One region of the Metabacillus elymi genome, then DNA from elsewhere that is predicted to be linked to it. Evidence: riboswitches for the same ligand, from Rfam matches in the RefSeq annotation. Region 1 holds a riboswitch; each other region holds the start of a gene.
What was found. Region 1 has a riboswitch for cyclic di-GMP ahead of HUW50_RS21880 (anti-repressor SinI family protein). Riboswitches for the same ligand answer to the same signal wherever they lie in the genome.

Region 1 (11,002 bases):
TGTTGAACTTTTCGCTGCAAAGTAATTGCCTGTTTTATAAAGGATTGGTAATAGAATTAATACGACAATAATTGAAGTAATAATGATTTTTAGTAGTTGTTTTCGTTTAGCCTTTTTTAACGCACCATTTAACGAATTGTCCATTATTGTTTTCCTCCTACTTTTGAGTGGATAAATTTACGTGAACGATATAATTTTTGCTTGACACTGCCTACTCGAATGTCCAAAATAAGAGCAATTTCCTCGTATGAAAAATCATAGTAATACTTTAAAAAGAAAATTTCTTTGTATTCTTTTTTGATGTCTTTTAATAAATAGAAAATCTCGTCCTTATTTAAAATCTTGTCAAATTCGCAATCTATGTGTTGGAGCTTTGAATAAATTTCCTCAGTTAAGTAAATGTTTTGCTGCTCCTTTTTTCGTTTTAAGTCAATATATTGATTGAGTGATACTCTAAAAAACCAAGGACGTATATTGCTCTCTGTTAGGTCATCCAACAGTGTATAGACTTTGTAAAAGGTGTCTTGAATTATATCTTCTGCTTCCTCTTTTTTGGATCCTCTCGCCAGTAATAAATCGAACACTTCCTCTCCTAATTTGATAAGATAGGAGGCGAGCACATTTTCTTTTTTCATCTTTGATCCTCCCTATACTTATACAACGAATGAGCAATAATAAATGTATACACTAAAATTAATTTAATGGTAAAGTTTTTCTATATTACCTGGGGCTATGTTACCGAAATTAATTTAGAATCAATAACTTTAATAACCTCCTACCAAATTAACAAGTAGGAGGTTATTGCATTTCTTAAGCTTATTTCTTCTACTAAACTGCTAGTTAGTCGAATAAGAAAAAGGCTGCATTATTAGCAGCCAAATCTTTAAGGAAAGCACCCGTTAGCTTAATAACAACTCTGTACGTTTAATTAATGTTTCATTAAAAAATTCACCATTTCACTAAATGCTTTTTGTGCTGATTTTTCATTATATTGTGGAGAGTAAGGGTCACTGAATCCGTGTTTCCCGTTAAATTTATGTATTTCGATATTTTCTAAAGTTGAAATTAACTCGTCCACATTAAATGATTTTTCTTCTTGCGGAAAGAATAGCATTGTAGGACATTGTGGTGTTAATTTCAAATAATTCCTAATACGTGAACCATAGTATCCAACTACTCCATCGACACATTCTTCGTCACTACACAACCAAGCAACAGTTGCCCCTACACTAAATCCAATGATAAATATTTTTTCGTATTCATCTTTAACATCGGATAATATATCTTTTATTTTATGCATAGCGTAAGCGAATCCAACGTTTTCCATAAAATTACGATAAGCAACTTCCTCTTGAAAATAATCGAAAGGTGTCTCTCGTTCTATTAAATTTGGGCAAATGACATCAAAACTTTGTTTTGATAATAATTCACAAAAACTCTTCATACGTTGGTTAATTCCATAAATTTCGTGTATTACAATGATTACAGTACCAGACTTTTTGTGTATTTGATTCATTTTGTACCTCCTTGAACAGCTACTCCCATTATACAAATTAATACCATATTATATCATTTCTTGTTCAACTAACCTGCAACTTTAGTTGAAGAACGTTAAAAAGGTTGCCGCAGCAACCCAATATCATTTTCAACAATTGCACCTCTTAGCTAAACAAGAGAATAAAAAGTTGTATAAAATAAATTGTATAAAATTACATTTTGTTGTAAATTTATACATAGGGAAATATTTAATTAAAAGAGGAGAAAAGCTATGTCACTAATAGTTCGTACCGTTGAACCTAAAGATAAAAACCAATTGACTGAACTAATGTACCAATACATCGTAGATTTTTATAAAAGACCAAATCCACCAATTGAAAAGGTACATAATCTAATTGACAACTATTAGCTGGTTTAGTTTAAGTGTAATTTTTCACAAACTCGTTTATAAAAAATAAATGCGACCTTCACCTTGAAGAATCGCACTTATTTAAGGAAAATTAAATTAAAATGAAGTATTATTTAAGAACAGATAGAGTTTATCAATACAACGTTCGAATTATCTTTATCAACATCTTATGAAAACGCTTTTGTGATACTGCTTTAGACAATATCTTATTAAATAACTGTCTTAAGGATTTTTTGCATAAAAATTACTATTTCCGTTTCAGTCCCTTTATTTCCATTGCTATCAATATATTCCCAGCTAATTGGAAATTCTCCAAACCCCAAATCTTTATACCCTAATTTTTCATAAAGTCTTTTAGCTTCAGAATTCTCTATACCTACTTCTAAACCTATGTGAGTGCATCTTTTTTCTTTTGAGAGTCTTTCTGCTTCTTGAACTATAGCTGTTGCTACTCCCATTCTTCGATATTTATCTTTTGTTAGCCCTGCTTCTAAAAAAGCTCTATATGTAATATCAATTTTTTCCGTAACAAAAGTATCTTGAGGACCACTCCAACGTAGTAAGAAATGACCAATAGGAATTTTATCATTCCAAGCGATTAGATATAGTCCCTCCCCCCTCTTTTGAACATCATATCGGTTGTATTGCCACATTGGATTATCGGGAGAAAACTGGGACACAAGTAGATCTAACTGTGACTCTTCTGCTGCTTTTATCTCTAATTTAAATCCTTCCTTATTCATTTAAATTCCTCCAATCCCTCAATATAAAACTTCCAACAAAAGTGCGTTAACCCTTCTTGGATAAACCTGCTCCGTTAGTCGAATAAGAAAAGGAATGCCGCTACAACTTCTGGTATTCAACTCAAGCACTCTTTAGTTTAAGTGTAATACTTCACAATCTTCTTTGTTAATCAACCAAAAAAAGGTGATGACTTGTTTAACATCGCCCAATACTCTAAGTATTGGTAGTATTAATCAAAATCATTTCTTTATAATTCTTCCTGATTTTGCAAGAATCTCAACTTCAAATATTCTGTTATCTGGTGTTAAAATGAAAACTTCATAAACTAAAACATATGCAGATACCAGTTGGCCCCCACAAGCTTTTCCAATATGGGTTCTTGGTGTCTGGTTTTATGGGTACATTGCAATCTTACTCGCATTTAATAAAAATTCTTTAATATGGTTCATTGATATTCCACTATGAAATCTTCTGATTTCAAATAATACCCATTCTTCAATATGTTTTATTTTTGCTAAATAAGTTCGGTTTCCTTTGTGTTGTTCATTTAAAAAATGATTATACTTGTCAACTTTTTCTTGAACATCACCTTCCATTATTTCTTTAATTCTTTTTTCATAAAAAATACTTGTTCTATCCGCCCATAATATTAGTTCGCTACGAGGTGTTGTTGTACATTGGATTTCATCTTTACCTTTATGATAAAAGGTACAGTCATCTATATCATAATCAGATAAAAACAGAAGATTTAATAAGCTCCAAAAGTATTCTGCCTCTTGTTTAATGTCCCATCTCGAACAATATTTAGGATGTAGCGTAATATGAGTAGAAATAAACCCCGCATAAAGTAAATTTAGATCATTAGTTTTTTTAAAGGAGCTGGGAATTAGATTTTTACTTCCTAGAAAAGTAACAACTTCATTCGTAAGTATTATTTGTTTAATATCAGTGACTTTTTCTTTTTTAAAGTTAATGAAAGTATCTGTCGAAGAACTAAACTTATCTGTTAATAAAATCTCTCCTTTTAGAATTGGGTTTTTATCTTTGAAGTCAATTAATAAATAACGTACAATTTCCTCAAAAACTTGAAAACCTTCTATTATTTCCTCAAAACTGTCTAAGGTGTAAGGAGGAGATGCGATTTCTATTAAGGCATTGGAATATTCAGGATGTATCTCCCAGCCTTTGCTAAACAAATTATCCACTTTTTTCTCCAAATTTTCATTAATATCCGACATATACTTTATTTTATTTACAATCTGTTGTGATGCTAATAAATAACTAATGAAGTCACCTTCTTTATAAACTATTGCATATTCTTTTTCGACGCCAAACTCAAACTTGTTTGGATCAATTTTCATTGTTGTTCCCCCAGTTTATTTGTTTTATATCAAATTACTGTCGTCTGTAATTCCTAATATAATAGTTCGAGCATAAATCATCTCTTTCCTTCAGTTACTTAAAATTTCCTTCTTTAACTAACCTGCCCCTATAGTTTAATAATAAAAAACTGCCTCAGAAGTTGGGAATGCTAGTAGGGTAAGCAATGATACTTTCGAATACAAACTCCCAAATACCCCTCTATACTCAGGAAATACCTGATCTAACCACGATTATTTCCGAAATTGGTGAGATAGAACGGTTTAATGATGCCAAAAAGCTAGTTGCATTCGCTGGAGTTGATCCTAGCGTTTACTCTTCTGGAAAGTTTACCGCATCAATTAATCAAATTACCAAACGAGGTTCTTGTAGGCTCCGCCATTCACTTTATATGGCTGTTCAGAGTGGTATTCGTGATTCTCGTAAAAAGAAAACGACTGATGAGATAATTGCACGTAATAAAAGATTAAGAGAGTTTTACGATAAGAAACGTGCAGAAGGAAAACCCTTCAGAGTAGCAGTTATTGCATGTGTTAATAAGCTCTTACATTGGATTTACGCATTACTAAAAAGCAGAACTACTTTCCAAGATACAGCTTAATAACTATGTCTAACCAAATACAACAAAACCTTCCAATTTCAGTATAGAGGAAGGTTATTTGGCGTAAGCAATTTTAGTATATCATGATGTTATTAATCGGTTTTATTGAAAAATGTTGACAAACTATTAGCTGGTTTAGTTCAAGAAAAAATTGCGACTTTATTACTGAGTTTCTCTTCTATCCGCCGTGTAGTCTAATACGAAATAAAGGATGTACATTGAAATAAAGTAAACCACCGCCGAATAGATTATATTCCATTCACCATAATGTAAAACTCTAATATAAACTGCATACAACTCAAGTAGTACAAGAATGCATGTCCATCCCAAGATATATATAAATTTCTTTATGGCATTTGATTTCAGGGGAAAATAATTAAAAAAAATAACTAATACAGCAACCTCACCTAGGGCTACAGCTAGGTACGACCACTCTATTTGTTCTTTATCAAAATACCAGTAAAGTTTGTACTTTAAATCAAGATACAAATCAGTTACAAAATTCATTAACAATGCAAACTGTATTGTAGCTAGTAACTCGTGCCTAGTCCTTTTTCTGGGCATTTTTAGGGCAACTAAAAGAACTAATATAACTGTCACTATAAATAGCTTCACCAAGAGGAACACCTCGTTTTTTTTAAAGCAACAATATCAAATATATTATCATTATATATTCGATGAATTATTCTTCTTTAACTAACCTGCCTAGTTAGTTAAAGAAGACTGGTTGAGTTCGCTGTATACGTGAAGATTTCACTATCAAACATCTAACTTTCGACAAAAAATGTTGATATGTGAGAAAATTTGTCAAATTATATTTGTTTGTTACCTGAAAAATATATAGTACTATTTAACTATATATTTACCATTTGATTAGATAAAGGCAAACCTTTTGAAAGATTGGAACGCAAAGATACAGGTATAAGGTTTTATGCTAAATCGGCTGTGCTGCCAAAACTTTTTGGATGTTACATATGTTAAGTTCCTTAGTCGACGAAAATCGCTTAGACAAAGAATGGGCAGAACTGATCTTGTATGCATTAGAGTTAGGTTTATCTCCAGATGAAATTAGAGAGTTTTTGAATAAATCAACTCGACCTGAATAAGGTCTTTTTTTATATCGAAATTTACGTGGATATTGGATTAACACTTTATATAAGATAAGATTTGCACAACGTTATATACATCGAGCTTCATCAACTTACTGAACTTTGGAAAATCCATAATTTCTTCATTTACTGCATTTGTGTGAAAATAGATAATAAAGCTCTTGTCATAAATTCCACTACATTCACTCCTTCTGTTTTTAAGCGACATAAAACAAATAGCTTAATGAACAGTTCTACAATTTCTTATATTTGTGAAGGAATTTCCACATAACCAGAGAAATTCATAATTATAAAAATATATGAATTTTTTAAGGAGAGTGAAAATATGACTTTAAATCTCAATAATGAATGCATATTTTGTTCAATAATTTCCGGAGATATTCCTTCAAGTGAAGTTTATAAGGACGATTTAGTAATTGCCTTTATGGACATTTCTCCAGTTAATAAAGGACATTTGCTGGTCATCCCTAATAATCACTATGAGTATTTGTCAGATGTTCCTGAAGAGATAGCAGCCAGAATGTTTACTGTTGGTCAAAAGTTAGCAATTGCAATTCGAAACTCTGGTGTAAAATGTGAAGGCATTAACTTTTTCCTTTCAGATGGTGAAGCAGCTTTTCAAGAAGTCTTCCATTCACATTTACACGTATTCCCGCGATTTAAGGGAGATGCATTTAAAATCGATGCAGATTGGTCTGTTAATCCATCACGTACAGATTTAGATGAAGTAGCAAAAAAAATATCTTCCTCAATGCAAGCACTTAGTAAATAGTTTTGAGACTTTAACAATGGCTCTTTTCGTTAGGACTTGTACTTTTTAACTACTTGATCAACTAAGACGATGTTTATAAGTCGTCTTTTTCCATTTAAACTCTTTTTTTCTTTTTTACACTTTCTTTGTGTCGCTATAATCTTATAATACGACAAAAAAAGAGAGGAATATAATCTCTCTTGTCCCACTAACCTGCTTCTATAATTCAATAAGAAAGTGCATTCCCACTTCTTGAAGTAATGCACCCGTTACTTTAAGTACATTAGTTCACAAACTCAAAATGATTGTTTTTATATTTCTTCCTCAATTTCTTTCATAATTCCATATGCTCCCTTTGATTTGTTAGAACATATAACAGTTTTAATTGAGGTCTTGGGATAAAAAGCAGAATGAAAACTAACTCCAGGGTCATAACCCATTATATGATATTTAATAATTTCATCATCATTCTTTTCAATCCACACTCCATAACCATAAAAGCTATTTTTATCATTCGTTCGAATATATGGAGTAAGTAACATATGAGTGTATTCTTCACTAAGTAATTGATTATTTACGAGCGAATCCCACAAGTTTGCCATATCGTTCACGGTTACAAACGCCCCGCCATCTGAACCACCTTTAACAGGCAATGAGTAAATATTCGTCTTCCAAGTACCATTTGGAAGGTCAATATAACCAAGTGCTGTACTTTTGGGAAGTGAATCAAATTCAAAATAACCCGAGTTTACCATCCCTGCTTTTTTAAAGATATTTCCTTCAATATAATCGGTAAATTGAAGCTGACTTGCTTGCTCTACAATTAACCCAAGTAAAATATATCCAGCATTGTTATAATGAAATCTTTCGCCTACTTTTAATTTCATTGGTTGATTCTGAAATAGTGGTAAGAAGTCTTCTAAGGTTCTTATGTGATACATCGGGTTTTTAATCCACAATTCCTCAAAATCATCCATAACTTCCTCATCAAAATAATCAGGTATTCCAGACGTATGTGTTAAAAGATGATGAATGGTTATATCTTTATCAAAATTTGGGAAAGAAACATTAAGGCAATCTTCTAACTTTGTTTCAAAAGAAAGTTTTTCATCCTCTACAAGCTGACAAATTGCTATCGATGTAAACAGCTTGCAACCCGATGCTATTCCATATCTTGTAAAGGTGCTATTTTCAATTTGTTCAGAACGATTAGCATAACCGTAGCTTACCTCTGCCAAAACTTCATTGTCTTCTTTAACAAGAACGCTTCCAGAGAATTTATTCTGATCTTGAATTTCGGCAATACGATTTAGAATGTTAGTTTTCACATAATCCCTCCAATACTTTTATTTCTTCAACAAACCCGTTAGCATAATAAGAAAAAGCTGCCAGAATGACAGCTTCAATCTTCAACTCTTGCACCCGTTAGCATTCCTGTAGATCACTAATTTTCAACTTTGATAAAAAGAGAGCTCCCCAGTAAGATGAGAATAGATACCACTCTAAATCTCAAATCACAGGAGGAAGCTCTACTATGAAGTTTAAAATGCAAGAGAAACAAAATCAACTAATTGAAAGAATTTCTGACCAACACCTTATTGTCGGGATAGATATAGCGCAACAATTTCACGTTGCTCGAGCTAAATTGGATGAATGAATTAAAGTCTACCAAGAGATTAATAACAGAAATCGTTGGTATGGAGCCTACAGGGCATTACTGGCTGAGTTTATCGAAATGGCTATGCGATCAAAATATTGATGTAGTAACTGTTAATCCATACCTTGTAAAAAGAAATAAGGAAAACCGAGATAATACACAATCAAAAAGTGATAAGAAAGACGCTCTCGTAATTGCTGATATGGTGAAGAATGGCTATTACTCATTTATTCGCCCTACAACTGAGGCTTTCGAAGAGTTAAGGGTATTAAATGCTAATCGTGATGTTATTGTGAAACGTGTTGTCAGCGCTACCAACCAAATTCATCGCTGGGTAGATATTGTCTTTCCGGAACTAAGACAAGTCTTTAAAAATGTAACATGTAAAGGAGCAATTGCCACTCTTCGGTTATTTCCCACACCATTGGAACTACGTTCCCTGGAAGTTCAATTTGTAATAGATAGTTGGAAATCGTTGATGCAGAGACAACCTGGGTTGAAAAAAGCCAAACTATTAATCCAATTAGCTAAGAATTCTGTGGGTACCACCCTAGCTATTGATGCTTATAGACTTCATCTAGAAGTATTACTAGATGAATTGGACTTAGCATTAGCTCAACTCGAAAGAGTAGAAAAGGATATGAAGGCTGCACTTAATAAGATTTCATATACAGATCATCTATTAGAAATCAAGGGATTAACTGAAATTACATTAGGGGGCATTTTAGGTGAAACTGGCGACTTAAGTAACTTTGCACATGGTAATTCCCTACTCAGGCATGCAGGTTTACATCTAGTTGAAGCTAGTTCCGGAAAATGGAAAGGCCAAATTGTCCTCTCAAAACGAGGGCGATCTAGGTTGAGGAGATTTTTATTTTTAGCAACTATGAGCCTTGTAGCCAATAATCCTGAGTTTAAAGAACTGCATCATTACAATGTTCATGTGAAAAAAATGAAAAAGATGAAATCCATCATGAAACTAATTGGAAAGCTTGCGAGAATTATAGTAGGAATCGCCCGACGTAATGAAGCTTATTGTCCACAGAAAGTCCAGTCACTACCTTCATTAGTGGCATAAAAACTTCTAAATACATTCTTGAAAGTAATTTCATGTATTGTTGAATGCTGGCTTATTCGTAGGACCTCAAAGAAAGCACGGAGTACTGGGATACTTAAACAAAAGGGCACAGACCCATTCCGTTAGCATAACCGGCCTCCACCCCTTGGATAGGCATGACGAAGGAATGAGAGGGCATTGACCCGTTGAGACATGGGAGGGATAGCCTCCAGGGGCGGCGTGGAGAATACGTGCAGTATATGGAAAAAAGTGGAGTTATAATTTACTCCTCTATTCCCGCATGCCTCCAAAAAGCCTTTTTACATACTCTCGTTCCCTGCTTATGTCATTGTTCTGATATGTGGCCTTGAATTCCTGCGAATAAGCGAGCATTTAAGAGTAAATTGAATTAAACTGAGGGAGTTTAAGTACATTATTTCACAATCTTTGATTTCATATAAAAAAAGAATCGCCGCAGCGATCCCCTAGTTTCAACTCTTGCCCTCTTTCCGTGAAGTTAGAAAATTCAATTTACTCTTTATTATTTTCTTATAATTTTTAATGTCCAAGGTAGAACAATCCCAAATAGCAACAAATAAAAAGGGATTGAGTAAACAGGTTTCCAACCTTTTAATTTTAAAAAACCTAATTTCCCTAATATATATTCCACTAGAAAAGATAACATTGAAAAGAAAATTACCCTGATTAACTTTGTAGGAGTGTTATATTGATTTAAAAACAAGATCGCAGTTGCAGCTGGTCCAATTACAAACATAAAAATATCAGGTATACCACCAATAGAGAGATCTCCTGAATCCATTTGATCAAATATAAAAAATAAGATAATGTTAGCCATCCAACCATAAAAACCAATCATTCCAAAAAGTAAAAGCCACTCTCTCCGTGAAATATTTTTAGTTGTAGTAATAGAAAGAGATAGCAGTATTGATCCTATTAGATAAATAAACCACGAACCTTTAGCAAATAGGTCTAATCGTTCTAATACACCATTCCAGTACATCATCATCCCTCTTTAAATAAGTTTAACTATTTTAAATCCAACTGATAAATATCCTTTCATATTATTTCCAATACTTACTTTTTTATGTACCATAAAAAAGGAGCTGTATTACAACCTCTTGTTAATTATTATACTGTTAGCTAAATTTCAAATTATTTTTTATTAGATCCACTATAATGCCAGCGTCCAGCCTTAATCTTTTCCCCATTCTCCCGAACATACTCACGTAATGTATCCGGAATAGTTTCTTTGTCGAGATTGTTGAAGTTTATTTTCCATATGCGTTCTCTTTTGAAATCCATAACGTGTACTTCGGTATAACCGTTCCCTTGAATATCTGTTTTTTGCATTGTTATCATTATTCCGTAATTATCCATAGCGTTCACCTCTAGATATATTATACGAATATTTGTTCGATTGAGTAAACTAAAAAAGACGCTCCAATAAAGAAGCGTTTTGTACAGTTGCTTTCATTGCTACCCATAAGAACAAACTTGAAAATTAATGATATTGTGAAAATTACAGGTGTTCCTCAGCAAATTTTTTTCTTGCGATAGTAAGTTTAGATAATTATTGTGTAGTTTATCGAATAATTTATGGATTTCATAATAGAAATTTAATTTTACAATATCAACTATCCTAAACTATAAACCTGCCCCGCAAGGCTTATTTTTCTTCTTTTACATCCGTTAACTCGGACATATGTACTAATTCAGTGTTGTACAACGAAGACCCATTTTTCTTAATTTCACAATAACCTGAGTCGTATTGATGAA
Region 2 (11,002 bases), 320 kb from region 1:
ATCAGATGTGAATACAAGAATTTTATACTCTGCTCAAAATGATCCATATTCAGTAGATGCAACTACAGGGGAGATTCTTGCATCAGACATTATCACTGTGACTATTATTCCAAATGGTTATGATTGGGACAAGGCATTTGGGGTATATATAAACGCACTTGATGAATCAATAATAAGTCCAGAGATAGATGAGTACATACCAGCAGAGGAAGACACATATAACAGTGATGATTTTATTAAAGGCTTTGTCGGAGATGTAGATTGTACAGATTTTGCATCACAGGCTGAAGCACAAGCTTTTTTTGATGCGGAAGGACCTAGTGATCCTCATGACTTGGATAGGGACAGTGATGGATTAGCTTGTGAATCAAATTAAGCATTAACAAAGAAAAAGTAGTGTTCTTGCATTGTAGCTGTATAGGTTATTGGTTTCTGCAATTTGTGTATCATTTAAAAGCAAATAAAATTTGAATTTTATCTAGATATCATTTGGAATTTTTTGTTACTATTTAACTTTATTAATAAACACACACTAAGGGGTGGGGAATTTTGGCTATTCATCAAGAACCAATTAACAATATATATTCACTCATTTTATATATATTGTTATATAGAAATAAACACTGTTAAACATTTCAAGCTAGTATGTTAGATTATAAGAGTTTTGTTACTATTTGTAAATTTAATATGAAAGGGATACGAATCTTGAAGACAGTTATAAATCATATAGAGAAAAAATTACCTTGGGGGATAATTGGGGGACTATTAGGGATTATTGGTTTAATTGTAGGGATTTATTATGCAGTCTATTACGAAAAAAAAGCCGAGGTTAGCTTTCAGATAGTGAGTGAATCAGATATATTAGATGTACGGAAGCCATTAAAGGAACTAGACATCTATTTCGAGGGAGAAGATATACAAAAAGATAATCTTAACCTAAAGGTTATTAAATTCAAAGTTGTCAATACAGGACAAGTCGATATTCTGCAAAACTTCTATGATGTAAACGAAGATTGGGGATTCAAAATAAGTAGTGGTAAGATTATTGAGATTAGACCCACTAAAACAAATTCAGCTTATCTTGAAAAAAATATTAAACCAGTTCAAGTTTATACTGATTTCATTAAATTAAAAAAAATAATATTAGAGAAAGAAAAGTATGTTACATTCGAAATTCTAGTTCTGCATGATAAAAATTCCCCTCCGCATATAGTTCCAGTTGGTAAAATTGCAGGCATTGATAAGATTGTTATAACAGACTCCATTGATGAAAAGGAAAAGACGTCTTTTTGGAGCGACTTATTTTATGGGAAGTTACACATGCATATAATTAGAGCACTTATATATTTTATTGTATTGTTATTTTTACTTATAAGTATAATATCAGTAATAACATTATTCTCTAGTATTAGTGATAAGTTGAGGAGTAAGAAAAGAAGAAGGAAACTTGAAAGAATGACGCTACCTTCAGGTAATGATGATTCAAGTTTAGAATTAATTTATAACGCATATATAGATGGTAGATTCGACTTTCTTAAGAAACTAAATAATACCTTAAAATCTAACACTGACATAACCAAAAGAATTGAAAGAATGAAATTGTTAAAAAAACACAAAGAAGAACTTGGGATACTTGCTTACGTAGCACCAGAGGAAAATATGAGTGAGCATAAAATAGGTATTCAAAGGTATCCAATTGATTTTGAATATTGGAATGAACAGGAGTATCTGTTAAGGAGAGAAAGGTTAATAGAGTATCGAATGGGTATTCAAGAACTTGATAATGTAATCAGTGAGCTTGTTAAAAATGAAAAAATAATTATTCAGGAACAAAAAGCAATAGTTGATGATGAGTTCCAAAATGTATTAAATATGATTATTGCAGTAATTTCTTAATTAATACAGTGTAAATATAGTCAGAATATAAAGTTTTTAACTAACGGTTGATTTAAGCTTAAAAGGACTGCAACAACAAGTCCTTTTTTGAGCGATTAAAGAGTGTTGAAAGTCAAATCATTAAAAAGTTGGGATTATCTTTCTTAAATTTATTATGAATATACCGATATAAAAGGCAATAGGTCAAATATTGTTAGGAGTATAAGTATGTTCACCAAATTTTTTAAAAAGAACAAAGTAAAGAAGACATTTGATACCAAAAAAACTACACCACAATCAAATCAAGTACAAAATATAAATAAGGTAAAACCAACAAGAATCGGAGACATTGGAGAGTATAAGATTAATATACAACTAGATCAAATACCAAAAGATTGTAGATATCTTTCCGATATACTAGTACCAAATTCAAAATCAAAGTCGGGCTATAGTCAAATAGACCATGTTGTTTTAACGCCATATGCAGTTTTTGTTATTGAGACAAAGAATTATCAAGGAACAATATATGGAGGTAAAGATAGAAAGACATGGTCTGTGAATGGGAAATTTAATATGCTTAATCCGTTCCATCAGAACTATGGTCATATCTCAGCATTAAAAGCTATCGTCCCAATAGAAAATACAAACATTGTATCAATGGTATCCTTCACTAAACGGTGTACATTTAAAGTTGATTTAGAGTTAAGGAAAATCCAATCAAAGAACTTAATTGTTTATGATATTGAATTGTTTGAGTTCATAAATAGGAAGTTGAATGTGCTGAAGCTTCAGAATGGGTCACCAGTGTATTCTGAAAATGATATAGTACAAATGTACCAGAAGGTAGAACGAGCTAATATACGCGATTCTGAGGTTAGAGAACGTCATGTGCGACTGCTTAAATCAAATGCTACTAAAGAGACTTCTAATGGTGTTCAAAAGAAGACATCTTTAGACAAATGCAAAGTATGTGGTACAGTTGTTCCTTTAAAAGTTAAGGAATATTGTCTGTCTAACAATAAGAGGTTCAAAGGTGAAATATACTGTTTCGAACATCAAAAAATAGTTGTTAATAAGGGATAAAGGGGGAGAACTACTAAGCACTTACTAATATATTAGAAAGTGCTTAGTAAAAATTATTACAATCTTGATAAAAAAGAAATGGAAACTTAATACAGTTGGATTTTAACGATATTCAACTCCGCCTGCCCAAAGCTCTCTACCACCTGTATGTCCAGTATTATGATGAGTTTCTTCATTTACAAGTTGTAGGATTCCAGGGGATTCATTATGATGCCATGTATAGCCTTCTGGAGTGTTACCTTGAGATAATTGCTCAATATCAGTTTTGTCTAGGTCCAATTCATTAGCAAGACTAGGATTTGTTTGTATTTCTTCATATAATTCATTATTTGCATATGAAAAATGTACTGAATCACTTTGTAGATACATGTTTTCGGGTAAAGTAATTTCATAGGCAGTTTCAAAAACTGGGAAAGCACTAGTTTTAATTTCTCCATTAGGCAACTCAACAGTCTTTGTTTCAAATGGTACTCCTGTCTCTGGATGTACATCTCCCGACAAATGATCATTTCTTGTATCCAATTCTTCAGCATCAACAACATCTGCACCATCTACAAAATCAACTACACCAATTGCTAACGTTGATACAACGGCAACTTTTCCTATATTCTTAACACCTTGTAAAGCTTGTTCGCTGTCACCAGATTTTAATCCTTGATAAGTTGTCCCAGCACTCTTTACTGTGTATTCGATAGTGTTACCCAGTCCTTTTAGAGTTCTTCCAGTAGAGTCCTTAAGGTCACCAAAACCTTCTTGTTTAGCTAAATCATCTTGTTTTATTAAACCGTATGTACCTTTAACTGCTCCGTCTACAAATTGCCCTGCATTATCAAGAGCAATAGTTGATGCTTGTTTAATACCATCTCCAACTTCTTCAACCCATTTAGAGCCTACAGTTTTTCCAACTACTTTTACACCACCACCTATAATACCTCCACCTATAGTACCAATTCCCTTACCTATCGCCCGAAAAAAAGCCATGTTAATATTCCCCTTTACAATATTATTATCAAAATAGAAAAAACGCCCTAAAAGGGCGTTGAAATCTATAAAAGATGCAACTGGCTGGTATACCTTAACAGATTAGCCCTTAAGTTTTGCTTCCCAATTTTTCAAATGGTTTGCCAATATTTCAACTTTTTAGTATTTATTACCTATGATTATAATACTATAAAATTCTAGTTGTTCAATATAGTTTATATAAAAGTTTTATATACTAAAAGATTACTCTATAAAAATTGTTAGAATTACCATCTATTAAATCTTTCGTCCTAGTGCTTTTTCTTCTGTATGGTAATATATTTGTAGAGGGTTTTACATAAAATAGGAGGTTTTTCCATTGAGATGGCATTATATTTTATATCTTTTTATTTTTACATTTCTTTTTACATTAATAACTCCAGCTGAAGCACATAATGGCGGTAGAGATGAGCTTGGTGGTCACTTTAGAAGAGCAGACTGTATGTACCTGTTACATAGCCCAACTCCTTTAGCGGAGTCAGCAAAGAATAAACAAGAGCTTATTCAATTGATTAAACAAAATAACACAAATTCAACATGTACATCTGGTTTAAATGAATCGAAACTTGACCTTGAAGGATATACAATTTCTAGTGAAGGTACTTCAAAACAGTCGACACAAGAAGTAAGAGATGACCAACCTAAACCCAATGCCACTACTACTTCAAAAACTGCAACTCCATTGGCGATGGGAAAAAAATATCCAGCTACGCTAGATAAATGTACAGATGGAGATACAGCAAATTTTAATGTGAACGGTCAAATCTATAAAACCCGATTTCTCTATATCGATACACCAGAGAGCACCATTGAACAAGAACCTTTTGGGATAGAAGCATCAGATTTTACATGTAACTTTTTAAAGCAGGGTAAGATAACACTTGAAACAGATGGTGGAGAGATTTTTGACAAGTATGATAGATTGCTTGCTTGGGTATTTGTAAATGATCAGTTACATCAAGAAGCAATAACTAAAGCGGGATTAGTAGAAGATTTCTACGACTATGGTGATTATAAATACGAGGATAGAATAATCTCAGCAATGGACTACGCAACTAGTAATTATGTTGGGATGTATTCTCAAAATAAACCTAAAGAAGAAGTTGAGCCAGTACAAAAGGAAGAACAATAACAAAAAGAAACTGTAAATGAACAAGAAAATCAAGTAACAGAAGATAAGAATGTTGTAGCGAAAAAAACAGATAATAGTCAAGATAACAATGAGACAGATAAAGAGAATTCTGTAGAAGAAGTAAAAGCTGGTAAATCTGATAATGATGAACAGCTATCAAGTGAAGAGATTGAGGGAACGGAAGAAGTAACAGAGATAAGTGGTGGTCTTGCAATTTTCATATTAGTTGTAGTTGTCTTATTTTATATGTTACCTATGATTAAAGCCAAGCTAGGTGTTAGACCTTTAATTGTTCATAAGCTAAGATCAAAGAGACTGTGGGTCAATATTTTACTTGGAATATTATTCATTGGTGCTTGGTTTATTACTATGATCTTTGTTCTAATAGAATTGGTACACCTAATTGTAGGTAGAAAACAAAAAAAAGAGTTCTCTTAGTGAGAGCTCTTTAAAAATGTTTTGAAATTTTCGTAATGGGGGACTTATGTTGAACGATGAATATAAATTTGAAATATTGAGAGTAGTGGCTCTAAGGTTAAAGAATTCTCAAGCTATATTTGAGCGACGTCCTAAAGAAAATAAATACAGGGTAAGAATACCAGTAAATAAACAAGATGGATATCTAATTGACTTTTCTACTAAAGTTCCAGATGGAGTAAGAATTTGTTATGTGTTAGATATAGATGAGAAAAATTCAGAACGAAGAGCAGGTCTTGAACTGGATATGAAAGAGAATGAAGAATTTATTACTCGACTTTTTGATGCACAAGTTTTTAGAAAAAAAGATGATGCTAAAGTTTGTGCAGATGGTCTAATGAAGTGGATAAAGATAGGTAGTCATAGACGTATGGGATTTTATCAGTTTGTTAGATTTCATGAGTTTGGAGACTATTCTATAGATACTTTATCTAATGAAATTGTTTCCAATGTAGAGATTTTTATGGGAAATGTTACTAAGTATCTTTCGAGGAATTCATTCAGCGAAGAATTAATTGCTAAAAAAACAGATGGGCAAATGGAAACTTTACCTGTACTTGAGCCAGTTAATCGTTCAAGTGAGTTTAATTCATACAAAGAACAAATTAGAGATAGTGTAATTTATGAATATTTATTTAAATCAAGAAGCCATAGATGGATAGATGCAAACATAATTGGTCTTGACTCAGATGAGAGCAGAGGTTACCAAACTATGGGGATTTTACATCACATTGGTTTGAAAAATGAGCACAAAGGTTTATTTCAAGACTATAGTTTAGAAGCTGCTATTAATGTATTGGAAATGCAATCCAGTGAATTTAGCTTAGTTTTAGAATCATTGAAAAGGTTTCAAGGAATTGAAAGTACAATAGCTAGTTTTAATGAACAGATTAAAGAAGATATTGATTCAGAACTTGCAGAGGAAGATCAATACGATAAAGAGGGTGCAGTAAAGGAATACTTTGGCAAACGCTATGAACGAAGTATAGAAAATAGAAGGAAAGCCATTGAATTACATGGGTTTAGTTGTGTGGTTTGTGATTTTAATTTTGAAGAAACCTATGGTGAGCGGGGAAAAGATTTCATTGAAGTACATCATGTTAAACCATTAAGTACAATTAAAGGAGAAGTTGAGGTAAATCCAGTAACTGATCTAGTTCCAGTTTGCTCTAATTGTCATCGAATGATTCATAGAAAAAAAGACCAAGTGTTGACAATAGATGAATTGAAAGGAATATTAAATCTGTAAACTGATTATTAACACTAACTGGAATTTATACAAATAATTTACAAATGGTTAATGGTTCATCAAAACTCTTATGGTTAAATAGTCTTAGGATTATTTACATAAGAGTTTTTTGTTTCAAATATTATAGAAATGAGGGTGAAATGATGATTGTCGGTAAAAGGTTGAGAGAATTAAGAGTGAGTAAAGGCTTATCGTTAAATGAAGTCGGAGGTGCAATTAGTATTTCTACTTTAGATAAGTTGGAAAGAGGGGAAAGTAAAAACTTTAATTGTAACCATCTACTTGTGTTATCACATTTTTATCAAGTGTCACCCATGTATTTATTGGGGTTAGATGAAATGACATATCACATTGAACCTAAATGGATTGTGTTAATTAAAAAATTGAAGAAGAATAATTTGACACCAAGAGATGTAATAAAGTGTGTTGAGAAAGAAATTGATGTTTCGATGCGGAACAGGAGGGCTTAAAAGAGTAGATTTGAATACAATTGTAGTATGTTTAAATCAATGGTAGATTAACCATATTATCTATAAATCACTATTTATAATAGACAATACTAAGTGGAATATGGTATATTTTTCTTAATAGAATAAATGGATTCGGATTAGTTATTAAATTTCAATGATTTAGTGGATAAGGATACATGATGACTTACCTAAAGAAAAATCCACCAATCAATGAACAAATGTTAAAAATGATGATGATGCAAATGGGTATGAAACCTTCCCAAAAGAAAATCAATCAAATGTTGAAAGCGATGAATGGCCAAATGAAATAAAATCCCGATATTCGGGCTTTTATTTTATATTATGCTGACATTTTTATATAAATGTTTTGATAGATAAACTTTTAGTCGATAAAAATCGGTAATCATTCATTCAAAAACAATAGCACGCGAAAAAGCGTGCTTTTTATTTGGATTTGATTTAGTTGTTATTGTTGATTAATTGCTTTTTGGATATAAAATACGAGTAGCGGACCTCAGGAATAATAGACACGATTTTTTTTTGTAAGGTCATCTTTAATATACTGATTTAATAAAATATCTAACTCTTGGCTATATTGTATTGATATTGTTGAATTTATCCCGTTTTTTAGGACAATGTCAATAAGCTCGGCTCGTTTCTTTTCAATTAGTTTAAGCATTTCATGTTTAGACACGAGAACTTGTCCTTTCTAATCATGTTTTTTTATTATTTAAGAATTATACTCTTTTTTTGAATGGTTTCAGGTGGAGATGCAAAAAACTACATTGAATCTATTATAAGGGTATAATTGGAGAACGAAAAGAAGAAATTGTAAATTGTTATTGAATTGACATAAAAATGTCACGATCCTACCTATAAAGAAAGGTTAAATTTGCTAGAATAGAGAAGACATTCTCGTGTAGGAGGAGAGTAAAATGGCAGATATAAACATTTTTTTAGCATTCGGAGCAGGATTTTTATCATTTATTTCTCCTTGCTGTTTACCACTTTATCCAGCGTTTTTATCTTATATAACAGGCGTTTCTGTTGGGGAGCTAAAAACGGAAAATGCATTATTACAAAAGAGAAGTTTATTACATACGATATTCTTTTTAATCGGTTTTTCTTCTATTTTTATAGCCTTAGGGTTTGGTACATCTTTAGTAGGAGAGATCTTTCATAATTATCAAGATCTAATTCGTCAAATAGGTGCCATATTAATAATCGTATTTGGGTTAGTTATTGTTGGTGTTTTTACTCCTGAATTTCTAATGAAAGAGCGAAGGTTTGCATTTAAAAATCGTCCTGCAGGGTACTTAGGCTCATCCCTAATCGGAATGGCTTTTGCAGCAGGCTGGACTCCATGTACAGGGCCTATTCTATCTGCAGTTATTTGGTTAGCTGCAACAAATCCTAGCTCGGCAATGATCTATATGATAGCCTATATAGGAGGGTTTGCGGTACCGTTCTTAGTTTTATCATTCTTCATCGGAAAGCTTGGATGGGTTAAAAAGTATAATTTGAAAATAATGAAAATAGGTGGTTATTTGATGATAGTAATGGGTATATTACTATTCTTTGATCTAATGACATCGATTATCATTTTATTAACTCAATTATTTGGAGGCTTTACAGGATTTTAGTCCTTGGTAATTTGTTGAAAAAGCATTTTTTTGAGTCGAATTTACTATATCATTTTAAATTTTTTGATATAATGAGTGTATGAATGATGTTGCTTTAAAAGAAAACAAATTTCAAAAGAGGTTAGCAAAATGTCAAATTGCAATCGCCTTCACCACTATCGAAGCTCCAATATTAACAGGCTTTCTTTATCATTTTTTGGGAGGAACTAGGCATGGCTAGAATTTTAATTGTTGATGATGCCAAGTTTATGAGAATGACGTTATCAAATATATTAATAAAAGCGAATCATGAGGTTGTCGGAGAAGCTGAAAATGGGGTAGAAGCTATTGAACTTTTTGTAAAAGAAAAGCCAGATTTAGTTACTTTGGATATTACGATGCCAGAAAAGAATGGAATTGAAGCACTTAAAGAGATCAAACAAGATTATCCTCAAGCTAAGATTATTATGTGTTCAGCAATGGGTCAACAAAAAATGGTTGTAGAAGCTATAGAAGCAGGAGCAAAAGATTTTATTGTTAAGCCCTTTGATGAAAATCGCGTTATAGAAGCGGTTAACCGTGTACTAGGTTAAATAGACGTGAAACCATTTATGATTCTTCTTAAATGGTTTTTTGTATTATTAAGGTATTAAAACTCCAAAATTTTCTCCTTTAGGCTTGGTGTTCAGCAATTAAGGTGGAAACACTTTATTTTAGTATTTAAATAAGTAATTTAAACAGGATCATTAAAATGAAAGTTTATGTAGGTAAATATGGTAAATTCGTTTATACTAAGACTATTAGCCGTCTAGTAAAGGATTGATTTATTTGGTCACAATTATTTCATCATTTTTTGCAATTTGTATGGCTCTGTTTGTTTTATTCATTCGAATAAAATCAGCTAAGAAGCCTGCAACTGCAAAAAAAATTATTTTGCCACCGATATTTATGAGTACAGGTGCTTTGATGTTTATTCATCCAATGTTCCGCGTATCAGCCGCTGAGTTTTTTGAGGCTTTACTTGTTGGTATGATCTTTTCGATTCTTTTAATTAAAACATCGAATTTTGAAATTAGAGAGGATAACATTTATCTTAAACGATCAAAAGCTTTTGCTTTTATTTTGATTGGGTTGTTACTCATTCGTATAATCATGAAATCATATTTAAGTAATACAATTGATGTTGGAGAATTAAGTGGCATGTTTTGGATTCTTGCATTCGGGATGATTGTTCCTTGGAGAATCGCGATGTTCTTTTCTTTTAGAAGGGTGAAAAATCAGCTAGATTCTTCCTCTAATATACCAACAATTTAAATAAGACACCTGTAATTATCATTAAATGCACTTGTGCTTTATTCATGAATACTCAGATATGGTAGTGTATATTAAAATCTTTTAAATAAAAAACCGAAACGATTTTCGTTTCGGTTTTTTAAAAAAGTGCTTTATAAGCTGAAAAATCAATTTGTTTTTCATTCAACCTTTTTATCAAAAATTTATGATCGCGTTTTGGGGTAGCCAAAATATAACCGCGAATGACCAAATCTAATGTTATGCTTTGAGCATTTTCCTTTAAAGCAAGTTGACCGATCTTACCAGCAATTTTTGCTCGTGCTACATCACGAAAAAGCTCTGGGACAGGTTCAACAAGATCTTCTAATAGATCCTTTTCATTTTGTTCCCACAGGTGTTTCGTTTTCTCAAGATAATAATCCTGCCAGTCTAAATCTGATTTCCCATCTTCTTTTGGCATTCTTTGAAGAAATTTTCGAAACATGAAAAATCCACCTATAGCAAACATTGAGATAAGAAAAACAACCCAAAATAAGATAAACCACAAAAACCAACCTTCTAACATTTTGTTCACCTCTTACTAAATACAAACTTTCCCATATTAACAGGCAGTTAGATCCCGTTCTAAGTGAAAATGAGTAGAAGTAGGTGCTAAACTGCCTGTATTGTACGATAAATCATTTCATATTACTATTATACACATGCAATGTAGTGTGTAAAACTATTCTTGGTGTCCAAACGCATGGTGTTCTTTTGCTAAGAGGAGCAAAGCTTTTTTGAC
Region 3 (11,002 bases), 2.2 Mb from region 1:
GCTAGTTCTCCGTCGAATAAGGTATGAATAAATCGTCCATTCACTTTTTTGAACTTCATGGTCATTCCTTGCTGTAACCGCACAGTTTCCTGAAGTTCTTTTCGTGCATTTTGAATTAATTCCTCAGCCCATAAACGATCATTCAGATCTTGAGAAATCCCACATGAGATTACTATTTTTTCAATGTCCTTAAACTTGCTTTCAAATTCTTCCGCAAGAACGGGTTTACTAAAATAATATCCCTGACCTTCATTACAAACATATTGTTGAAGAAACACTAAATGCTCCTTCGTTTCAATCCCCTCAGCTACAACGTTTAAATTTAAGTTGTGAGCCATCGAAATAATTGTTTTTACAATTGTTTCGTCACTAGGATTATTATGGAGTTCACGAACAAAGGATTGATCGATCTTTAATGTATCAACAGGGAAACGTTTTAAATAATTCAATGAGCTAAAGCCTGTCCCGAAATCATCAATACTAATTCGTACTCCTAAACGTTTTAATTCCTTTAAAGTAGTAATTGTCCTTTCAATATCTGTTGTCATACTTTCGGTAATTTCAATCTCCAAGTACTGCGGATCAAGCCCAGTCTCATTTAATATTTTTGCAACTGTTTGAACAAGGTTTGCCTGAGAAAATTGCCGTGCTGATAAATTTACAGACATAACTAAGTTTGGAAATCCTTTTTTATGCCAAGTCTTGTTTTGAACACAGGCTGTATACAAGACCCATTCTCCAATCGGAATAATTTGTCCTGTTTCTTCTGCAATTGGGATAAAATTTTCAGGAGAAACAATCCCCCATTCAGGATGATTCCAGCGAATTAATGCCTCTGCACCAGAGATTTTACCTGTTTTAAGATCTATTTTTGGTTGATAGTGCAAGACAAGCTCATGACGTTGGATTGCTTTGTGCAATGCCATCTCCATTTCTAAAGAATTATATGTTCCTTCTTCCTCATATGAAGAATAAAATCTATACGTTTTCTTTCCAGCTGACTTTGCTTGATACATCGCAAAATCCGCATGTTTAATTAAGATCTCTCCCGTTTCCCCGTCATCAGGATATAAGCTAATCCCAATACTCGGAGAAGTAAAAATATCATATTCGTTAATTTTGAAAGGTTTAGTTAGCATTTCGATTATTCGTTCTGCTATCTTTGCGGCTTGATCACGATCCACATTTTCCAAAATCACAATAAACTCATCGCCGCCCTGTCGGAATACCATATCGTTTTCATTTACAGAGCGCTTTAAGCTTTGAGCTACTTCTTTTAACAATAGATCGCCTATCGTATGGCCTAATGTATCGTTTATAACTTTAAAACGGTCTAGGTCAATAAACAGGACTGCTTTTCTCGTTGAAAGTTCTAATCCAGTCGACAAACACTTCTCAAGCATACTTCTGTTTGGCAACCCAGTCAGATGATCATGGTATGCCATATGCTGTACCAAAGCTTGTGCTTTCTTTTGCTCTGTAATGTCCTTTGCAATTCCATAAATGCCCACAATTTTCTCTTCAATAACAATCGGTATATTTGTTACATTAACATAAACTAGTTTCCCCGATTTATGAACAACGTTTACATAAAGTGTATCGGTACTCCCTTTCGTTGCATTATCAAAAGCAGTCATTGCTTTTGATATATCATCCGGATGGATAATCTCCTCAAATGACATAGTTAATAACTCAGCTGAACTGTAACCTGTCAGGTGTTCACTGGCTTTATTAACATTAGTAAAATTTCCTGTTAAATCAAATGAGTAGACAGCATCCTTGTTATATTCAAAGAGAGACTGATAACGTTGTTCGTTGATCGTTAATTGTTCGATGAGCACCTTCTGTTCGGTAAGATCTTTCCCCATTGCTAAAAGCGCTGGCTTACCATTATACATAACTTTTGCTCCAGAACCCTCTACAATAATAGATTTTTTATCAAGTGTAAAAAGCTTATATTCCTGAAAATGTTGTTCCTTGCCTTTAAATAGATTATCCACTGAATTTTTAAAGTGTTCGATACTATCAGGATGAACAATTTTCTTAATTGATTTTCCAATTAATTGCTTATCATGAGAAGCACCATATAATTTAATCGCTTCAGGATTTGCGTAAACAATTATGTCATCTTGAATTACAAGCAGTGCCATGGGGGATTTCTCAATAAGATTACGATAACGTTCTTCACTCTCAATCAGTTCCTTCTCCACCTGTTCAGTACGTTCTAACTTTTGTGACTGGCTGGTGAATTTTCTATCTATTACAGAAATCAAAATAAAAAAGAAAAGAATAACTACACTACCTATCCCTATTCCAACGGTTAAGTAAATATTATGGTTGATGGTTACATGTTCAGAAGCAGCAAGATGGCTTGTCATTCCTACCATTGATAAAAAGTGCAAACACATTAAACTAATTCCCATAAGAATTCCGCTAATCATCTTCATACGAAAAATGCCTAATGAAGGAGATAACATATTCCGCATAAACATTTTTAGAATATAAAAGGTCGGTAATAAGGCGAATAGTGTCGCTACTAAAACTGAGAAAAAATTGTATTCAATTTGACCATGAAATGACTCCATTCCGCTAAAATGAAGTACGAGAAAGCTTATCCCCCAAATAAGACTTGCTAAGTTGCCATGAGCCCTACTTTTTTGAGCTTTTGCACTGATGATTAATGTTAAATACATAAGACTTATTGCAACTATTAAAGAAATAGACACATGAGATAAGTCAAATGAATGAAAGGGTATAAAAGCAAGCATTCCTAAAAAATGCGCCGTCCAAATCCCAATACCAATAGTAAAAGAACCATACCATATCCAAATTGTTTTCTTTCGCCCCTTTTGGTTTGAAAGGCGGTAAAGTATATCAAAACCAGTATAAGAAGATAAGATAGCAATAATAAATGAAACAACAACAAGTAATGGATGATAGTTAGCAAAAAATGAATTAATCACTTAGTTCACCTCAAGTAAAGTAAAAAGAAATTCTCCTTAGGTCCGTAGCTTTGCGTCACCAACTTTCGCTGGGTTTGCCATTATCGAAGATTATATTACTTTTATCGTCATTTAATCCTGATTTTAGATGGTAAATTTCACAAAAAAATTTTTATATTCCTGAAAGTTAAAATTTAGACACTTAAGTGGTTAAACTGAAACATGTGTACTAAAAAATCGAAGGGATCCTATCAAAGGATCCCACCGTTAGGTTTGACGTTCTAAAGTGCAATAAAGCTTAAATATAACTCATACATACTTGATAAGCTTTTTGTTAATTATATTCACCTTCATTGTACTTGGTTATTAAATAGGTAGTAACAAATACACGGCAATCTGGAGATAGCGAGCTGTTTAAAGGATGAATAATATCCCCAAAAGGTTCACCATTCAAGAATTTTATGACACCTTTAAATTCAGAACCTAATATCGCATCATAGCCTTTCACTTCTACAAAACACTTATTATCATCAATTCTCTTATAATCAACTGTTGTGACTGAATGAGGTTGTTCTTTATGCATTTTTATTCCTCCTCTATTGTTAAAAGGATAAAGAAAAGGTTTCTAAATTTAGATAAACTAAAATAATAAACAAGAAACTTGTCCATAAAAAATAACAAGGACCTGAGATTCACTCAAACCCTTGCTATCCTTAACATCTATGACGCGCTCGGAGGGATTCGAACCCCCGGCAGACGTGGTACCGGAAACCACCGCTCTATCCGACTGAGCTACGAGCGCAAAATATTCATACATCAGTAACGAAAATTATACGTGAACTTTACAATAATTTCAACTGTCTTTTTATAGCAAACACTATATTCTATTCCTAATCCAATTTCGACTATTTATACCGTTTGAAATGCAATAAATGTGGGAAACATGATAAACATGTTATGATTAACAAATACATAGTATAGTATAAATAAGGTCAATAAGGATCTTTGACCTTTTCGTTTGACCTTTATTGACCTTAGTTGTATGATGGAAATACATAAAGTAATACAACTGCTAGATGCATGTTTAGTATTATGTTCTAAAGGATTACATACTGGTATAAGTTTATCCTTTAGTGCAATCTTTCTTATTACGAAGGAGGAATAGAATAATGAATTTAATCCCTACAGTTATTGAACAAACAAATCGTGGTGAGCGTGCTTACGACATTTACTCTCGTCTATTGAAAGACCGCATTATTATGCTTGGAAGTGGAATTGACGATAACGTAGCAAACTCAATCGTATCTCAGCTATTATTTTTAGAAGCAGAGGATCCAGAAAAGGATATTTCCATTTATATTAACTCACCTGGTGGATCAATCACTGCTGGTATGGCGATTTATGACACGATGCAATTTATTAAACCACAAGTTTCAACAATTTGTATCGGTATGGCCGCTTCAATGGGTGCATTCTTACTTGCAGCTGGTGAAAAGGGTAAACGTTATGCACTTCCTAACAGTGAAGTAATGATTCACCAACCACTTGGCGGAGCACAAGGTCAGGCAACAGAAATTGAAATTGCTGCAAAGCGTATTCTTTTCTTGCGTGACAAATTAAACAAAATTCTTTCAGACCGTACTGGTCAGTCCTTAGATGTCATTGAGCGTGATACAGAGCGTGATAATTTCATGACTGCTAGTCGAGCTCTAGAGTATGGTTTAATTGATAAAGTATTAGACCGTAGCCCAATTGGCGAAAAGTAATATATAGTAAAAAGCTTACCATTGAAGGTAAGCTTTTTTCTTTTCTGTTATTTAAATAGGGTAAAAAATAGCACACCGTCTCTATTTCCTGAGCGGTGTGCTGCCTTTTGTTATCCTTCTTGCTGTACATAGTTAGCTAATGTATCTACTGCTTCTTCTTCGTCATTACCTTCTGCAATTAGTGTTATGATAGATCCTGAACTTATTGCTAAACTCATAAGCCCCATAATGCTTTTAGCATTTACCTTTTTTCCGTCTTTCTCTAAGAAAACATCTGATGCAAACCGGTTTGCTTCTTGAACAAATAGTGCTGCTGGACGAGCTTGTAAACCAGTTTTCAGGTGAACTTCAACTTTTTTTTCAACCATAGTTATCTCCTCTTCTCTTTTAATTAATTTATTATTTTAATGATAGCGGTTGGCCTGTTCGTAGTTGTTCTGCAATTTGGTCTAATTTTCGTAAGCGATGGTTTATACCAGATTTGCTAATTGTTCCGCTTGTTACCATTTCACCCAGTTCTTTTAATGTAACATCCTGATATTCGACTCGTAGCTTTGCAATTTCTCGAAGTTTATCGGGTAATGCATCTAGCCCAATTTTATTATCGATGAATCGAATATTTTCAACCTGTCTTAGTGCAGCACCAATCGTTTTGTTCAAATTGGCTGTTTCACAATTCACTAGACGATTAACAGAATTCCTCATATCTCGGACAATTCTTACATCCTCAAAACGAAGTAATGCTTGATGGGCACCGATTATATTAAGAAGCTCGGTAATTTTTTCTGCTTCTTTTAAATACGTAATGAAGCCCTTTTTTCGTTCTAACGTCTTGCTGTTTAAATCAAATGTATTCATTAACTCGCAAAGAGAATCATTATGCTCTTTGTAAAGAGAGAAAATTTCGAGATGATAAGAGGAAGTTTCAGGATTGTTAACAGAGCCTCCTGCAAGAAATGCTCCACGAATATAAGAGCGTTTGCAACATTTCTTTTTCACCAGTGAGCTTGATATATTCCTTACAAAGGTAAAATCTTCCTCTAAAATATTTAAATCCTCTAAGATAGCCTTTGCCTTTTCAGCTAGGCGAACAATATAGACATTGTTCTTTTTCAATCGCATTTTTTTACGTACTAGTAATTCCACTGTGATATCATATTGCTTTTTTAATAATATATAGATACGCCTTGCAATAGCTGCATTTTCTGTTTGAATATCAACCATAATCACTCGGTTTGAAAATGAAAGGGATCCATTCATTCTAATAAGTGCAGATAGCTCTGCTTTTAGGCAGCAAGGCTTTAGTTCTAAGTTTGTTAGTTCCTTTTTTGTTTCAGATGCAAATGACAACCTCTGCACCCCCATTCTAAGACATGCACTTATGTCATTTCTTGCTGAAGGATTCCATAAAGTAGCTTTGCCACTTTATTTGTATCATGTCTAATAACACTATTTTCGTAACTTACAATTTTATCTGTGATGACCTCAAGGCCTAATGATTTTAATGCCTCGATATCAAAATGTACTGGCTTTGCAAGCTCCTCTTCATATAACGATTTGATATGATCAGGAATTTCTTCTTCATTAACAAGAATGGTATTCATAAATGTGCATCTCATATGATCATATAATGCTTTAACATGATCACTTGCAGAAAAATTCAATGTTTCTCCTGCTTGTGTCATCACATTACAAATGTAAACCTTTTTTGCTTTTGCTTTACAAACCTCTTCGCCTATTTTTGGAACAAGAAGGTTAGGGAGAATACTTGTGTACAGACTTCCAGGCCCAATTATAATTAAATCCGCTTCTCTAATCACATCAATTGTTTCAGGTAACGGCTCAATATCATCAGGACTAAGAAAGACCCGCTTTATTTTCTTTCCTGAAAAAGGAATTTTGGACTCACCAGAAACAATGGTTCCATCTTCCATTTCAGCGTTTAAAATGACACTGGTATTTGCAGCAGGTAATACTTTCCCACGCACATTTAACACAGTACTCATTTCCTTTATTGCATGGACAAAGTCACCAGTAATATTTGTCATAGCAGCTAGGATAAGATTTCCTAATGAATGTCCAATTAAATTATTGCCTTTATTGAAACGATGCTGAAAAAGCTCCTCGACAAGAGGCTCAACATCTGACAAAGCTGCTAATACATTGCGAATATCACCAGGAGGAGGAATGTTTAATTCATTTCGGAGCCTGCCTGAGCTCCCGCCATCATCTGCGACTGTGACAATTGCTGTAATGTCTAAGGGGAACTGCTTTAATCCTCGTAAAAGGACTGATAAACCAGTACCCCCGCCAATGATGACAACCTTTGGCAAATGTTCATTCACCATTAATTAATGTTGCTTTCTTTTCTCAATATCCCGGTGAGAAACTTGAGTATGATAGTCATTTTTATAATGGTTTGCAATGTATTCTGCAAGTGTTACCGAGCGATGCTGTCCTCCCGTACAACCAATCGCAATGACGATTTGACTTTTACCTTCCCGTTTATAATAAGGAAGCATAAAAGTAAGCAAATCGATGAGTTTTTCTAAAAACTTTTGTGTTTCACTCCATTTTAACACATAAGAGGACACTTCTTCTTGTAATCCAGTTTTTGGTCTCATATGGTCAATATAGTGCGGGTTTGGCAAAAATCTTACGTCAAACATTAGATCAGCATCTATTGGTACACCATATTTAAATCCAAATGAAGTCACATTTACAGTAAATGTATGCTCAACACTTGAAGAAAATTGCTTCAGGATTTTTTCTCTTAAATCTCTTGGCTTCAAGTCTGAAGTATCATAGATAAGCTGTGCTCTTCCTTTAAGCTCCTCGAGAAGTTCACGTTCAAGTCCAATCCCCTCTAATGGAAGCCCTTTTGAAGCTAGCGGATGTGACCTCCGCGTTTCTTTGTATCTTGTTACTAGTGTAGCGTCTTTCGCATCAAGATATAATATTTGCGGTGTAAGCCAAGTACTTTCTGACAAATCATCAAGTGCTTGGAAAAGATGGTCGAAGAACTCCCTTCCTCGTAAATCCATAACTAATGCAACCTTATTCATCTTAGCGCCAGATTCTTTCATTAGCTCTAAAAATTTCGGCAGCAATGTAGGCGGTAAATTATCAACGCAAAAATACCCTAGATCTTCGAAACTTTGAATCGCCACAGTTTTACCCGCACCTGACATCCCTGTGATAATCACCATCTGTACTTCTTGAGTTGAAATTTGTTGTTCACTATTTTCAATCGTCATAGCCTTTTCCTCCTCTCTACTGATACCTAGCTCTATTTATTAAAATATATGGATTGTCAAAGTTCCCACATATTATTAATGTATTGAATTAAATTGTCTCATAGGAGATAGTTTAATTTATTGTGGATCTAAACGATAGGAGATTAATTCATAGTCAGGTGTGTAGGTAAAAGTTCCATATAGCATACCCGTCCCCTTAATGACATAATCCAATATGTGATGATCCCCTGGAGCCATTGGCAATTGTTGAATCGCTTCCTTCTCGTGCCACTTAATTGTTCCCTCTTCCGATTCAAGGACATTTGTACCCTGATAATCTGATGCTAAGAACGTAAACATCATCCATTCAGATACAATTTCTTTGCCGTCTTGAATTAAAAAGGTAAAAACTCCCTTTAACTGAGGGTTTTTAATGTATATGCCAGTTTCCTCGCGATATTCACGGGTTACGGTATCCTTAACAGATTCACCTAGCTCCATTTTTCCACCAGGAGCTACCCACCAGCCTCTTTTTGGTTTTTGTAGGAGAAGTACTTTGTTTCCTTCTACTAAGACGCAATTTGTAACTCGTTGCACCTTCTTCACCTCTATTTTCACATGACTTTAGAAAAGCATAAGCGAATACTCAGCTTCTTAGGGGCATTTGCATATAAGGAAGGGATTCTTTACCTTCTATTAATATGTGACCGGTCCCTAGAAAAAAAGGTTTTATTTTTCCTCTTCAGGAGTTAGACACCTATACTAAGTACAAAAGTCTAATCTTGTTTGTTACGTTCTTCACTTTCATTTATTATACTATTTTAATTTGGTCTTAACAACGAAGTCGATTGGTTGTAAATGTTGGTCTTTCTATATGTATATACGAATGAAAATCAAAACAGTTTCACTTTTTAAGGTAAAACTAACGATGTCACACAAAATTCATATTAATAGTGAATTGAACTTCATTCTAAAGAGGTAGGTAAAAATCACTGTATTACTTCTGTACTTGAAAAAATAAAACAGTTGTGAGGACAAAAAAAGGGAGCATGGGAAAGGGCGCCCATGCTCTAAAATAAGTCTATTTATAAAAGGGGGTCAATTACTAACTCAATAATAACCTATAATTGTTTCACCCATGTTACAGGAGAGTTAAAACAGAATTACGAATTTGTTAATTAGAAAAGCGAAAGCGCCTTGTTCAGCGACGTATGAACTGGAGCACTCCGTATGAGATAAAGGAAACACGAAGAGCGTCAGCGATTCGATGTTGACTTATCGCAAGGAGGAGTGTGAAGTTCACTAGTCGCTAGGCGCTGTAGCTAGACACCCAAACTAAGTATAAATATTAATACTTTCTTTACTTTTTACAAAAGCGCAAGCGCCTCGTTCAGCCTCAGGCAAATAAGACGATTTAGAATAGAAGGCGTTCTTTGCCTTCAATTCTAAATTGGCTTATGACCTCGAGGGGCTAGGCGCTGGAGCTGGATGTCGTGCGCTTATCACAGATCTAGAATTTTATAATTTCCAAAGCGACAAAACAAAAGCGCAAAAGTAAAACTAATTTTACCTTACTTAACTGCTTTTAGCTTCTCCGCTAACTCTTCTACATAATGTTGAGCACTTTGCGCTGCAATACTGCCATCACCAGTTGCTGTGACAATTTGGCGAAGCATTTTTTCACGAATATCTCCAGCTGCAAAGATCCCCTCAACCTTAGTTTCCATGCGATCATTTGTTTCAATATACCCATTCTCATTTGTGATACCAAGACTTTCAAATGGTTTTGATAAAGGAACCATTCCAATATATATGAAGACACCATCTGTTTTAAATTCTTGTTCTTCACCATTAACAGTATTGATTAATGTTACTTTCCCTACTTTACCATCTTGTTCATGAATTTCTTTCACAGTATGGTTCCAAATGAAATCTACTTTTTCGTTATCAAATGCACGTTGTTGCAGAATTTTTTGCGCTCGTAATTCTTCACGTCGATGAACGATTGTAACTTTAGAAGCAAAACGTGTTAAATACACACCTTCTTCGACAGCTGAATCTCCGCCACCAACTACAACTAGCTCTTTTCCTTTAAAGAATGCACCATCACAAACTGCACAATAAGAAACGCCACGTCCACCTAGTTCTTTTTCACCTGGTACACCAATCTTTTTATATTCTGCACCAGTAGTAATAATAACTGCGCGTGCTTTATACTCTTTTTTTCCAGCTATAACCGTTTTGTACTCTACGCCATCAATCACTTCTTTAATATCACCGTATGCATATTCAGCACCGAACTTCTTCGCATGGTCAAACATTTTCGTTGATAGCTCAGGTCCTAATATATGATCAAAGCCGGGATAGTTTTCGACTTCTTCTGTGTTTGCCATTTGCCCACCTGGCACCCCACGTTCAATCATAAGTGTTGATAAGTTTGCACGTGATGTATAAACAGCTGCAGTCATACCTGCTGGACCCGCACCTGCGATAATCACGTCATATATTTTTTCTTCTGACACGAATGTTCACTCCTAACAAGAAAGTTTACTTTGATCTGTACGATATCTTCTTCATTTTGCCCTATAAACATCGTATAAAATAATGACGATTCATGCCATTTTTTTGCTCAAACTAAGAAAAGCGCAAGCGCCTTGAACAGACCCGACAGGCATAAGACGCTCAGGAATAGAAGACGTTCTTTGTCTTCAATTCCTGAGTGGCTTATGACCCCGAGGGTCTAGGCGCTGGAGCTAGACTCCAAAACTAAGTATAAAGACTTGTCGTTAAATGCTAAATGTCAGTCATGTTCTTAATAAGCTTTACATACTTCCCAACCGAAGAAACCGATACACCATACATATTTGCTACTGTAGCTTGGCTTACTTGCTCATTACTTTGATTTTTCCATACGTAATCTAACGCTGCTGCCCAACCAAGTTGGTTTTTTAGCGAATAGTCACGTTTATATGCTTTTATAAGAATTTTAAACGAAAATAAAAATAGCTCATCATGCTCAGAGTGTACAAATAAAGAGTTTGCAATCTGATAAAAAGAG

Region 2: another riboswitch for cyclic di-GMP. It lies ahead of HUW50_RS20440 (HNH endonuclease); the one in region 1 lies ahead of HUW50_RS21880 (anti-repressor SinI family protein).
Region 3: another riboswitch for cyclic di-GMP. It lies ahead of HUW50_RS05935 (EAL domain-containing protein); the one in region 1 lies ahead of HUW50_RS21880 (anti-repressor SinI family protein).

The regions. Positions count from the first base shown of each region.
Region 1 covers NZ_CP055263.1:4,757,731-4,768,732, forward strand. The annotation lists gene HUW50_RS21840 (sigma factor regulator N-terminal domain-containing protein) at 1-144, opposite strand, end outside; gene HUW50_RS21845 (RNA polymerase sigma factor) at 144-635, opposite strand; gene HUW50_RS21850 (dienelactone hydrolase family protein) at 929-1,516, opposite strand; partial or broken gene HUW50_RS21855 (GNAT family N-acetyltransferase) at 1,769-1,897, shown strand; gene HUW50_RS21860 (GNAT family N-acetyltransferase) at 2,116-2,649, opposite strand; gene HUW50_RS21865 (hypothetical protein) at 3,043-4,011, opposite strand; partial or broken gene HUW50_RS21870 (transposase) at 4,257-4,631, shown strand; gene HUW50_RS21875 (CBO0543 family protein) at 4,794-5,246, opposite strand; cyclic di-GMP riboswitch class I at 5,504-5,587, shown strand; gene HUW50_RS21880 (anti-repressor SinI family protein) at 5,606-5,737, shown strand; gene HUW50_RS21885 (HIT family protein) at 6,066-6,512, shown strand; gene HUW50_RS21890 (serine hydrolase domain-containing protein) at 6,803-7,819, opposite strand; partial or broken gene HUW50_RS21895 (IS110 family transposase) at 8,026-9,226, shown strand; gene HUW50_RS21900 (hypothetical protein) at 9,747-10,232, opposite strand; gene HUW50_RS21905 (hypothetical protein) at 10,379-10,603, opposite strand; gene HUW50_RS21910 (hypothetical protein) at 10,893-11,002, opposite strand, start outside.
Region 2 covers NZ_CP055263.1:4,441,493-4,452,494, forward strand. The annotation lists gene HUW50_RS27165 (excalibur calcium-binding domain-containing protein) at 1-376, shown strand, start outside; gene HUW50_RS20430 (hypothetical protein) at 706-1,896, shown strand; gene HUW50_RS20435 (nuclease-related domain-containing protein) at 2,104-2,958, shown strand; gene HUW50_RS20440 (HNH endonuclease) at 3,061-3,939, opposite strand; cyclic di-GMP riboswitch class I at 4,012-4,094, opposite strand; gene HUW50_RS20445 (thermonuclease family protein) at 4,298-5,110, shown strand; gene HUW50_RS20450 (HNH endonuclease) at 5,595-6,836, shown strand; gene HUW50_RS20455 (helix-turn-helix domain-containing protein) at 6,977-7,306, shown strand; partial or broken gene HUW50_RS20460 (YneF family protein) at 7,480-7,617, shown strand; gene HUW50_RS20465 (aspartyl-phosphate phosphatase Spo0E family protein) at 7,821-8,000, opposite strand; gene HUW50_RS20470 (cytochrome c biogenesis protein CcdA) at 8,242-8,949, shown strand; gene HUW50_RS20475 (response regulator) at 9,162-9,521, shown strand; gene HUW50_RS20480 (CcdC family protein) at 9,757-10,242, shown strand; gene HUW50_RS20485 (DUF2621 domain-containing protein) at 10,361-10,786, opposite strand; gene HUW50_RS20490 (hypothetical protein) at 10,943-11,002, opposite strand, start outside.
Region 3 covers NZ_CP055263.1:1,223,273-1,234,274, forward strand. The annotation lists gene HUW50_RS05935 (EAL domain-containing protein) at 1-2,963, opposite strand, end outside; cyclic di-GMP riboswitch class I at 2,965-3,052, opposite strand; gene HUW50_RS05940 (hypothetical protein) at 3,277-3,525, opposite strand; tRNA gene HUW50_RS05945 (tRNA-Arg) at 3,669-3,744, opposite strand; gene clpP (ATP-dependent Clp endopeptidase proteolytic subunit ClpP) at 4,112-4,708, shown strand; gene HUW50_RS05955 (HPr family phosphocarrier protein) at 4,819-5,076, opposite strand; gene whiA (DNA-binding protein WhiA) at 5,108-6,058, opposite strand; gene HUW50_RS05965 (gluconeogenesis factor YvcK family protein) at 6,088-7,056, opposite strand; gene rapZ (RNase adapter RapZ) at 7,060-7,965, opposite strand; gene HUW50_RS05975 (8-oxo-dGTP diphosphatase) at 8,083-8,541, opposite strand; gene trxB (thioredoxin-disulfide reductase) at 9,516-10,466, opposite strand; gene HUW50_RS05985 (tetratricopeptide repeat protein) at 10,738-11,002, opposite strand, start outside.